Regions from separate parts of the Exiguobacterium sp. s160 genome, predicted to be linked through region 2. Evidence: riboswitches for the same ligand, from Rfam matches in the RefSeq annotation. Region 2 holds a riboswitch; each other region holds the start of a gene.
The links. Region 2 has a riboswitch for S-adenosylmethionine ahead of KNO86_RS07595 (2,3-diketo-5-methylthiopentyl-1-phosphate enolase). Riboswitches for the same ligand answer to the same signal wherever they lie in the genome.
Positions count from the first base shown of each region.

Region 1 (3,802 bases), on a different contig from region 2:
CGATATCATCGAAGCCATCAATACATATCAAGATCACGTCCATGTGTCTGTCTTCTCAGCCATTCAAGAGGCAGCAATCGTGGCGTTAGAATCCCCACGTGACTTACGTGATGACCTAGCCTCACGTTACGAAACAAGACGAAACCGATTGATTACTGGGTTACGCCGGGCGGGGTGGGAGATTGAGGCACCGAAGGGTTCCTTCTTTGTATGGGCGAAAGTGCCTGAGGGGGATGCAAAATCGTTCTCGACAAAGTTACTCCACGAGGCAGGGGTCGCCGTCACACCAGGCTACTTCTTTGGAACAGAGGGAGAGCACCACATCCGTTTCGGTCTCGTATCGTCTGAACAGAAGATTGATGAAGCGGTGGAACGGATTGAGAGACTGTTTGTAGCCTATGAGGAGGTACATTTGTGATTCGTCAGGCCGTGCTCGAATGACCATTCGCATGATGCGCTCGAGGACCTTCATACGGTGATCGGGAATCGGGAGGCACTCATTTTAAGAGGATTGAACGGATACGGTGAAGCGGTACGCGTATCCCCTTGTCTAGCAGAAATTCCGAGTGTACGATTTTACGGTGAATGTTCAGACGAAGAAATAAATCGTTTGAATGCCTATCGACCCGACGTATGGATTGCCGTCGGCGGAGGTAAATTGATCGATACGGCGAAGCGGATTGCATTCACCCAGTCGGTCCCGCTCATTGTCGTCCCGACCCTCGTGTCAAACTGTGCCGCTTTCACACCACTCAGCGTCATCTACACTGAGGAAGGGTCTTACACTCGCTATGACACGTTTCCGGTCGTCATCGAGCGCGTCATCGCAGATGAACGACTGTTACGTGAATCGCCTTATGACTATTTCAAGGCTGGCGTGATTGATACGGTCGCAAAGTGGTTCGAGTCCCGATATATTAGCGGGACGACTTCAAGGGACGCAGGGATTCAGTCAGGGTTATCACTTGCTGCGCAGTGCGGGGAATTGATGGACTTGTCGATTCATGAACAGAACTTTCGTCATTATGGGCCAGACATCCGATATCTCGTCGACCATGTCCTCGCAGTCGGTGGTGCGGTTGGTGGATTCGGGGATGCCGGCACGCGTGTTGCGGTCGCGCACGCTGTTCATAATGCACTCAGTCGCTTTGATTCGACCCATCAGTGGCTACACGGTGACAAGGTTGGCTTCGGATTGATTGTTCAAGAACGGTTGATTAGATCCGATGACACCCTCCTGCTCGAGGACTGGCTTCAATCCATCGATGCGCCGACTTCACTTACACAACTAGGGATTCGTCCTGATCAAGTCGAAGAGTTGGTTACTTCGATCGTCGAAGAAATCACGATTCAAGGGATTCGGAATCTTGAAGATTCAGAGCAGTTAAAAGAAATTCTCATCAATCTTCAAGAAGTGGTTTACAAATAATGCTTTTATCAGTAATATAATAACAAAATAATAGAACCGATTGCTTATCAAGAGTGGTGGAGGGACTGGCCCGATGAAACCCGGCAACCAGATCAGTTATGATCATGGTGCTAATTCCAACAGACGAGACGTCTGGGAGATGAGCGTGTCCGACTTTCACTTGTCGTGCCCGCCGCTCTTCGTGAGTAGCGGGCTTTTCAATTGGAGGAGGAACTATTCATGAATATCAAACAAAAAACACTTTTGGCAGGTTCGTCATTCCTTGCAGCAATCGCACTTTCAGCTTGTGGGCAATCCGAGGCGAGCGAAACGCTCAGCACGGAAGAACTGACGATCGGCGTGACCGGTGGCCCACACGAGCAGATTGCAGAGAAAGTACAGGAACTCGCGAAAGAGGATGGACTTGAGATTGATATCAAAGTATTCAACGATTACAACACACCGAATACGGCACTAGACGAGGGAAGCCTAGATGTGAACAGTTATCAGACGTTATCGTTCCTCGAACTTCAAAAGTCAGACAAGGGGTATAAAATTGACGATGTCTTCAAGACCGTCGCTTTCCCGATGGGTCTTTATTCTGAGAAGTTGACAGATATCAAGGATTTAAAAGAAGGAGATAAAGTTGCCGTCCCGAACGATCCGGCGAACGAACTACGTGCCTTGCGTCTGTATGAAACTGCTGGCCTCATCACATTGAAGGACGGCTTGACGGATAAAGCAACAAAACGAGATATCGCAGAAAACCCGCTCAATTTAGAATTCATCGAGCTTGAAGCGTCGCAGCTTCCCACACAGCTACCGGAAGTAGCCCTTGCAGCCATCAATACGAACTTTGCGATGGGAGCAGGTCTCTCCATCAACGAGGATGCCCTGTTCCACGAGGACACGGTCGACAACCCATATCCGAACTATGTGGTCGTCCGCTCGGCCAACAAAGAAGATGAGGTCGTTGAGACATTGAAGTCTTACTACCATTCGGATGAAGTACGTGCCTTCATCGAAGAAGAATTCAATGGATCTGTCGTACCAGCGTTCTGAGGAGGGATTTGATGATTGAACTGAAACAAATCACCAAGCAATTTCACGTCAATGGAGATACGATCACCGCGCTCGACGACGTCTCCCTCACAATCGAAAAAGGAGAGATCTTCGGCATCATCGGGCGAAGCGGTGCCGGGAAGAGTACACTCATCCGAATGATCAATCTATTAGAGCGCCCGACAGCAGGTGTCGTTGAGATTGAGGGACAAGATATCACACAATTAAAGAAAAAAGAACTCTCTTCGCTACGTCAGCGAATTGGTATGATCTTTCAACATTACAACTTATTAAAGACGGCGACCGTAGAAGAAAACGTGGCTATCCCGCTCCGCCTCGAAGGGCTCGGAAAGCATGTCATCCGTGAACGGGTCGACCGCTATCTCGACATCGTCGGTTTATCTGAACATCGGAACCATTATCCGGAACAATTGTCAGGCGGTCAAAAACAGCGCGTCGCCATTGCACGAGCGCTCGCACATGAACCGGACATCCTGCTCAGCGACGAGTCGACGAGTGCCCTCGACCCTGAAACGACCGAGTCGATCTTAGAATTGTTGCTCGAGATCAACCGAGAGCTCGGATTAACGATTTTTCTCATCACGCATGAGATGGAAGTGATTGAACGGATCTGTGACCGGGTCGCCGTCATCGATCACGGCAACATCATTGAACAAGGCAACGTGTTGGATGTCTTCTCAAACCCGAGACACGAAACGACGCAGCGGTTCTTGAAGACGAATCTCGATGTTCCGGAAGAAGTGGTGTCGGAATTACAGTCGCGAGGCACGCTCGTTCATTTATCATTCATCGGTAGTCAAACGGAACAAGCGGTGCTCGCCCAGTTGACGAAACGATTCGGGATTTTACCGAACATCATTGGGGGCGGCATCAAGAAATTGAAAGCCGGTCTCGTCGGGAACTTGCTCGTTCACCTTGATGGAGACCATGATCAAACAGAACTCGCCGTCCGTTATTTGAAGACGAGCGGTGTACACGTAAGGGAGGTGTCGAACCATGCAACAGTTTTGGACAGACTGGGGTGACCTGATTTGGACGGGAACGATTCAAACGTTGACGATGACGAGCATCGCGCTCCTCATCTCGACACTGATCGGGCTACCGCTCGGGACGTTGCTCGTACTGTCGAGACCGAACGGACGTCTCGCGAACCGATTTGTGTACGGTGGATTATCGAGCGTCATCAACGTCATCCGTTCGATTCCGTTCATCATTCTCTTGTTTTTCATCTTGCCGTTCACACGCTTCATCATGGGTACAACGATTGGGGTCCAAGGTGTACTTCTACCACTCATCGTCTTCACCGCCCCA
Region 1 covers NZ_JACSKK010000001.1:425,262-429,063, reverse strand. Annotated here, with positions in the region: gene KNO86_RS02205 (aminotransferase class I/II-fold pyridoxal phosphate-dependent enzyme) at 1-418, shown strand, start outside; gene KNO86_RS02200 (iron-containing alcohol dehydrogenase) at 476-1,429, shown strand; SAM riboswitch class I at 1,471-1,575, shown strand; gene KNO86_RS02195 (MetQ/NlpA family ABC transporter substrate-binding protein) at 1,649-2,470, shown strand; gene KNO86_RS02190 (methionine ABC transporter ATP-binding protein) at 2,482-3,516, shown strand; gene KNO86_RS02185 (methionine ABC transporter permease) at 3,488-3,802, shown strand, end outside.
Region 1: another riboswitch for S-adenosylmethionine. It lies ahead of KNO86_RS02195 (MetQ/NlpA family ABC transporter substrate-binding protein); the one in region 2 lies ahead of KNO86_RS07595 (2,3-diketo-5-methylthiopentyl-1-phosphate enolase).

Region 2 (3,802 bases):
AGCGAAATCAGTTGACCGCGCGCATACACGACGTCGGCGCGTTTGGCGATTTCAAAATCGGTGACGGAATCCCCGATCACGATTAACGTGTCGGTAGGTGAGACGATCTGTCGGGCAATCGTCGGCTTGCAACATCCGCAATCGTTCGAGCAATGGGCATCACATGAATGAGGCCATGTGACGCGCGCTGTCGCTTCTGAAAAATCAACGTGATTGCAGTAGATGTGTTCCGGTGCGACATGACCTTCTAGAATCGGATGGACGAAAAAGTCCATGCCTCCACTGACGACATCAAATCGAAAACCCTGTGATTGTATCTCTTGCAAAAACTCGACAAACCCCGCTCGAAGCGTGATGGTCGACTGCAGAAAGTCGCGATACAAAGTCTCCTGATGACTCGGGAGCAGGCTGAACATCTGACCGACGCCTTCTCGAATGGAGAGCGTTTGGTTCAAAACACCATCTTTGAGTTCGACCCATTCAGGTGGGGCGAAGCGTCGCATCAACACGATGATGTTATCTTCTTCCGTGATGGTTCCGTCGAAATCACAGATGACGTGCGTACTCATCGCGCACCCCACGCATTCAGCGCAGTCGATAACGCATCGGTCTCGCTCGTTTTACCGATTACCTGATCGATTGCTTGGCGGAACGCCCTCGCTCCAGCAACCGCACCGTCGGGATGCCCATGAATCCCACCGCCTGCATTGATGACGACATCCGTTCCGAAGTCACGAATCAAATCCGGAACGAGTCCTGGGTGAATCCCGGCAGACGGGACAGTCAGAATCGGTTTCGTCCAATGGGATTCCGTCGCATACGTTTGAATCTGTTGTGTTTCGTCTTTCGGTGTCGAGAGTGAACCATATGGCGACGGGAAGAGCGTCAAGTCCGCCCCGGCGAGTCGAATCAGTTTCCCAAAGAGGAGGGAATGACGAATCGATCCGGTCAACGCTCCCGCAAAAGCAGGATGTGCCAAAATCGGGACGTGAATCTCAGGGTCTTTGGCGAGCTCTCGTAACACGTCAAGCCCGTACGTATACACGTTGAACAAAAATGCGGTCGCGCCTGCCTCGATCAAACGTTTTGCCTGATCGCGTAAGGTGAAAACGGGTCCGCTCAACGTGACGGCGTATAGAACGGAACGACCCGTCAATTCTTGATGTTCTTGAATGATCGATGCTCCAATTCGAGCCCGTTCGAGCGATGGGGTGAGCGGATTGTCATATAAAATCTCATCGTCTTTGACGAGGTCGATTCCGCCGTTGAATTGGTCACGGAGCTGTGTCGCCAAAAAGTCGAGATCCCGGCCGATGACACCTTTGAAGATGCTCATGGCGAGCGGTCGGTCGTGTACTTGAAGGATGTCGCGGACCCCTTCAACACCGAATGCGGCACCCGGAAAGTCCGATGCGAGCTCATTCGGGAGCGATAGGTCGACAAGTTGGACGTTTGGGTCGAGCGACAGCTTTCCGAATGTCGTCGTCAGAATGGATGAAAAGTCCGGCGTCACATTATGTAGCGGGTAACGAATCGAGAAGCGACTCGTCGTTTCCTGTTGGGAGGTATCGATGACCTCACCGCGGAATGCCTGTAGTTGATGCTGTTCGAGATGGTTCAATTCGGTCCATGTCCCGACGGTCAGCTCATGTGCGATTTTCTCAGCCACGCGTTCGACGTGATCGGTATGTTTGATTTCATAAGTTGCGATGACTCCCATAAGTTCCTCCTTTCAGGTCAAACAAAAAATGACCTCATGCCAAGGCAAGAGGTCATTCGAAAACAATGAACTCTTATCTCTCAGCGATAGCTGCAAGAATTAGCACCGTGCCATTACTGGTCGGTTGCTGCGACATCATCGGGCTTGTCCCTCCGTCTGCTCTTGATAAGAATAGTTGTGAAGTTGTGAAATTTAATTGAATTTTTACATAGAATCGCTCACTCGTCAATTCCTTTTTTTGAGAAAAAAAGTTTAAAAATAATGTTTCTATATATGCGTGTCAAAAATAGGGAGTCGATCGAAAATAGAGGATTGACAACTAGCGTGCCTAGTCCGTAATATTCGTCTCAACACGTCAAACACAATTACATCATTTACTCTTATCGCGAGTTGGCAGAGGGAATTGGCCCTAAGACGCCGCAGCAACCGACCATTTGGCACGGTGCTACATCCACCAGACATATGTCTGAAAGATGAGAGGAACAACCAATTTGGGTGTGCCTCTTTCTCGCGGAGAAAGGGGCTTTTTTCATGCATAGATTCAAGAAAGGGGAAAATCATCATGGCTTATGAGGCGTTTACAGAACAAAGTGTCGTCGAACACGTTCGACAGTTGGGGTTACTAGAAGAGGGGATTGCAGAATGTGAGGAAATTGGAGATGGAAATTTAAATCTCGTCTTTCGCATTCGTCAAGGAGAAACGTCATTGATTGTGAAACAGGCGTTGCCGTACGCAAAAGTTGTTGGAGAGAGTTGGCCGCTCACGCTTGACCGTTCGTGGATTGAACAACTGGCCCTCCGTGAGTTTTCAAAAGTCGTACCACAATTCGTACCGGATGTACTCGGTAGTGACCGTGAACTCGCCTATACGATTTTGGAAGATTTGTCAGCTTTTGAAATCGTCCGGACAGGCTTCCTAAAAGGAGAGAGCTATCCGAATTTGGCGCGTCACGTCGGTACATTCCTCGGGGAGACGTTGTTTGCGACGTCTGACTATGCGAAAGGACCGCTCGCCAAGAAACAAATCGAAAAAGAGTATTACAATCCAGAGCTATGCGATATCACGGAAAAGCTGATCTTCACCGACCCGTATCGTGATGCAGAATCGAATCAAATCGAAACGGCTCTTCGTCCGGACGTGGAGCAGCTGTGGTCAGATCTCGCCTTGAAAATTGAAGTGACGAAATTGAAGGTTGGGTTCGTGACCAAACATGAAGCGTTGCTACATGGGGATTTACATACAGGAAGCATTTTTGCGACGCGTCAGGAAACGAAAATCATCGATCCTGAGTTTGCCTTTTACGGTCCATTCGGTTTTGACATCGGTCAAATCATCGCCCATTTGGTGTTCTCGACGTATGCACATCCGTTGAAGCGGTTCGAACGCTTCACAGAAGTGCTCACTCTGTGGGAGACGTTCGAAAAAACGTTCCGCACCCGCTTCACACAGGCGGTCGAGCCGTTCAACACAGTAGGATTCGTGGACGAACTGTTGCCATCGATTTTGAGTGATGCGATCGGCTACGCAGGCTGCGAATTGATTCGTCGGACGGTCGGTCTAGCGGGCGTTGCTGACTTAGAAACATTACCAGACGACCTTCGGATCGAACGGAAACGTCACGCCCTAGAACTTGGCACGCGTCTCATCAAACAGCGTCATCAGATTCAATCCATCGATCAGCTGATCCCGGTTCTATCGGAGGTGCGGGTATGAGTGTGCAAAGTATACATTTCGATGCCGACACGGAAGTGTTGACGATTTTAGATCAGACGCTGTTGCCGCAAGAAGAGCGCTATATCGAAGTGTTGACGCTCGAACAGGCCGAACAGGCGATCAAGTCGCTTCAAGTCCGGGGTGCGCCGGCCATCGCTTATTTCGGTGCGTTCGTCCTTGCAAAAGAAGCGTCACGCCTGCAAGACAATCCCTATTTTCATCTCCAATTGAATCAGGTTGGTCAACGGTTGATTGCGACAAGACCAACAGCGGTCAACTTACAACACGTCATCGAATCACTCCTTCGACTGAATGTGGGGGAAGACTTTGAGCAGATCGCAAAAGCAATCAAAGCGCGTGCGATTGAA
Region 2 covers NZ_JACSKK010000002.1:335,504-339,305, reverse strand. Annotated here, with positions in the region: gene KNO86_RS07600 (2-hydroxy-3-keto-5-methylthiopentenyl-1-phosphate phosphatase) at 1-569, opposite strand, end outside; gene KNO86_RS07595 (2,3-diketo-5-methylthiopentyl-1-phosphate enolase) at 566-1,720, opposite strand; SAM riboswitch class I at 1,791-1,892, opposite strand; SAM riboswitch class I at 2,098-2,200, shown strand; gene mtnK (S-methyl-5-thioribose kinase) at 2,283-3,434, shown strand; gene mtnA (S-methyl-5-thioribose-1-phosphate isomerase) at 3,431-3,802, shown strand, end outside.

Region 3 (3,802 bases), on a different contig from region 2:
GTATGCGCCAGTATCTGGACGCATCACAGCAGTGAACGAAGACCTTGCCGATTCTCCAGAACTCGTCAACGAGTCACCGTTTGAAAATGCATGGATGGTCGAAGTTGAGTTGACGGAAGAGTCAGACCTCGACAAACTCATGTCTGCAGAAGAATATGAAGCGATGATTCAAGGATAAGTAAAACCGGCCTCTCCTAATTGGAGAAGCCGGCTTTTTTTTATGTTCACTCGAAATCGAGTCGGTAATGGTCCGATTTGACGAGCGTCGCCCGTTCGAACACACGATAGAAGAAAATCCCGAGCCCGACTGGAATAAGCCCGAACAAGACGATCACAAGAAGCACGTTGAACAAGGCGAACCCGCCCGGCATGAGATGTAGCGCGTTTACCGGTCCGATGAGTCCAGATACGCCAAACCCTGCGCTGATTGGAGTTCCTTCGATTCTTAATATACCAGCGAGCGCAACGAGGATGGCCGCATTCGCCAAAATCGGAAGCATCATAATCGGGCGGCGGACGAAATTTGCCATTTGAATCTTCGGTGACCCGAGGAAGTGGGCGATCGATGTCCCGGTCGCGTTCGCCTGCCAACCTGCGATGGCGAGACCGAATCCAGCGGCAACGACGCCGAGGTTTGCCGCACCAGCCGCAACGCCTGATAGACTGATGGCCGTTGCAATCCCGACAGTCGAAATCGGCGAGACGATGATGAGCGAGAACGCCATCGCAATCAGGATGCCCATGAGAACCGGTTGAAGATCCGTCATCGTCATGATGAGGTATCCGATGTATGTCGTGATCTGTGAGATATACGTCAATAAGAAGGCACCGATGCCGCCTGCGACGACAATGACGGTCATCGGCATGACGATGACCGTATACGTCTTCAAGTGGGGAGCGAGCTTCATGACAAGAATCGTAGCGATTGCAGCGGTCACACCGGCTGTGATTACGTCACCGATTCCGGCCATCACGAACGCACCTTCATTAATTCGAACGGCGCCACTGCCGACATAGGTTGCGATGGCAATCGTTCCAGCCTCTAAAATCGATCGACCGAACTGCATCGCGACGGCAAGACCGATAATGGCCGGGAGGAGGCGCATCGCAATCGTCGTCGCATCCAATATGAATTGAAGAGACGGAAAATAAGGGAGTATAGCTTTCGTGAGTTCGCCGAGCAGCGCGCTCGGGATGAGGGCGATCAGAATCGCCATACTGAGACCGTTTAAGACGTTCATCGTAAATTGCTTTGTCGTACCTGTTGCTTGTTCCGTCATCATTCATTCACCTGTCCTTCTTCTTTGCTGTTATGTACAAAAGCGATAAAGTTAGAACCCATATTATTCCTATCAGACAGAAGAGTCAAGAGAATCATTGAAAAATTCTGAAATTTAACGAGAGCACGATTTTTGAACGGGACTCGAACGACTATTATAATGACAAGAGAGGTGAGAAAAATGATTACAGACGGATACTTATATATATACGCCCCAATGTGTGGTACATGCGCTGTCGCGGAGAAAATGTTGACGGTTGTCGAGGCGGTCGACCCTGAAATTCAGATTGAAAAGCGCGATGCGAACTATATCCCAAAAGAACTTGAAGCTTATCAGGTGATGAGCGTCCCAGCGCTGTTAAAGCTTGAAAATGGCGAGGTTCGGGATCGTCTTTACGCTTTTCAAAACGTTCAACACGTCCTCTCTTTCGTAAAGTGAGAGAGGAACATTAGAATAATCTGAAAATTTTAAATAATCAGTTGACACAGAAAGTTCACGAATGGTATATTCATTACAACATCTTACTTGAACACAAAATAGGACGCGATATTCCCGACATCAAGACGTTTTGGTGAAGCCGCTGCTACCTTTATACGAATACACGTCAGTCTTCCCTTCGATTGTCCCCCAAAAAAATCAAGCGAAGAAAGACGTTCCGTATAATCGCACGGTCCAAATCAAGATCGAGTGATGATTGGTGAATCTCCCCCATATAAGGATGTAAATCTTGAACGGGCAAAAGATTTTCATCTATGGGCTGTCCTTCCGTGACTCAAGGTGCTACGTTCTGTGTCGTCCTCGGACGGCACCTTTTTTTGATTTTTTTGAAAAAATGATTTGACAGCAGAAAAAGCTGTCGCTATGATAAAGCTAATCGAATACACAACACTCTTATCAAGAGAGGCTGAGGGACTGGCCCTATGACGCCCAGCAACCGCGGAGCAATCCGAAATGGTGCTAATTCCAGCAAGGTGAGAAACCTTGAGAGATGAGAGCAATCGTTGTCCGTACGATAAAGTGCGCACGTTTGCTCAAACGTGCGCGCTTTTTTTGTTGTCAGGAGGGAAATGTATTGATTCAATTACGAAACGTCGCCAAATGGTTCGATACGAAGAATGGTCGTGTCCAGGCGGTGGATGATGTATCACTAACGATTGATCGCGGTGAAATTTTTGGAATAATCGGATATTCGGGGGCGGGGAAGTCGACGCTCATCCGATTGCTCAACCGTCTCGAATCACCGTCTAGCGGTGAAATCGAGGTCGCCGGGAGTGAGCTCACGAAGCTCAGCCCGAAAGAATTACGAGGGGTTCGAAAGAACGTCTCGATGGTCTTCCAGCACTTTAACCTTCTGTGGTCGCGCACGGTCGCAGAAAACATCAGCTTCCCACTCGAATTGATCGGGGTACCGGCAAGTGAGCGGAAGCGTCGGGTTCAGGAACTCGTCGAGCTCGTCGGATTATCAGGTCGTGAAGACAGCTATCCGTCACAATTATCCGGCGGTCAAAAACAGCGAGTCGGGATTGCCCGCGCGCTCGCTACCAATCCAGAGGTGCTCCTCTGTGACGAAGCGACAAGCGCGCTCGACCCGAAGACGACGGATTCGATTCTTGAACTGCTCGTCAGCATCAATAAGAAGCTCGGATTGACAATCGTCCTCATCACGCATGAGATGCACGTCATCCAAAAGATTTGTCATCGCGTCGCCGTGATGGAGGCAGGGAAAGTCGTTGAGACAGGTCAAGTCTCTGACGTGTTCCAACATCCGGAGCAGCCAATCACGAAAGAATTCGTGAAACAAATCGGGGCAGTCGACGATCTATCGCTCACGTTCGAACATTTGAAAGCACGCTATCCGAGTGGGCAAATCGTCAAATTGAAATTCTTGAACGAAACGGCAGAACAACCGATTTTGTCTGACGTCCTTAAGACGCACGACATCGGATTCAACATCATCGGCGGGAACGTGACCCAGTCACAAGTCGGTGCGCTCGGCACGCTATTCATCCAATTGATTGGGGAAGCACGAGAAATCGAACGCGCCATCGCGTCGATTCGTTCGCAATCAGTAGAAGTGGAGGTGGAAAGCGATGTTTCCTAACGTAGACTGGCAAATCATGATGGAACAGACATGGGAGACGTTGTACATGACGCTCGTCGCGGGTGTCGCGACGTTTGTGATTGGACTCGCTTTAGGTTTGATTCTTTATATTACAAACGAATCGCTATTATTGAAGAATCGTCCAATTTACGTCTTCGTCAGCGCGATCGTCAACGTGTTCCGTTCGATCCCGTTCATCATCTTAATCATCTTACTCATCCCGTTCACGTTGTTCCTGCTCGGTACGATGCTCGGTTCGACGGCGGCGCTTCCGGCACTCATCATCGGAGCTGCACCGTTCTACGCCCGTATGGTCGAACTTGCCCTTCGTGAAGTCGACCGCGGCGTCATCGAGGCAGCGGAATCGATGGGCGCGACGAAATGGCAAATCATTTATAAAGTCTTGATTCCGGAAGCGCTT
Region 3 covers NZ_JACSKK010000001.1:923,388-927,189, reverse strand. Annotated here, with positions in the region: gene gcvH (glycine cleavage system protein GcvH) at 1-178, shown strand, start outside; gene KNO86_RS04770 (PTS sugar transporter subunit IIC) at 225-1,280, opposite strand; gene KNO86_RS04765 (thioredoxin family protein) at 1,461-1,718, shown strand; SAM riboswitch class I at 2,169-2,275, shown strand; gene KNO86_RS04760 (methionine ABC transporter ATP-binding protein) at 2,353-3,381, shown strand; gene KNO86_RS04755 (methionine ABC transporter permease) at 3,371-3,802, shown strand, end outside.
Region 3: another riboswitch for S-adenosylmethionine. It lies ahead of KNO86_RS04760 (methionine ABC transporter ATP-binding protein); the one in region 2 lies ahead of KNO86_RS07595 (2,3-diketo-5-methylthiopentyl-1-phosphate enolase).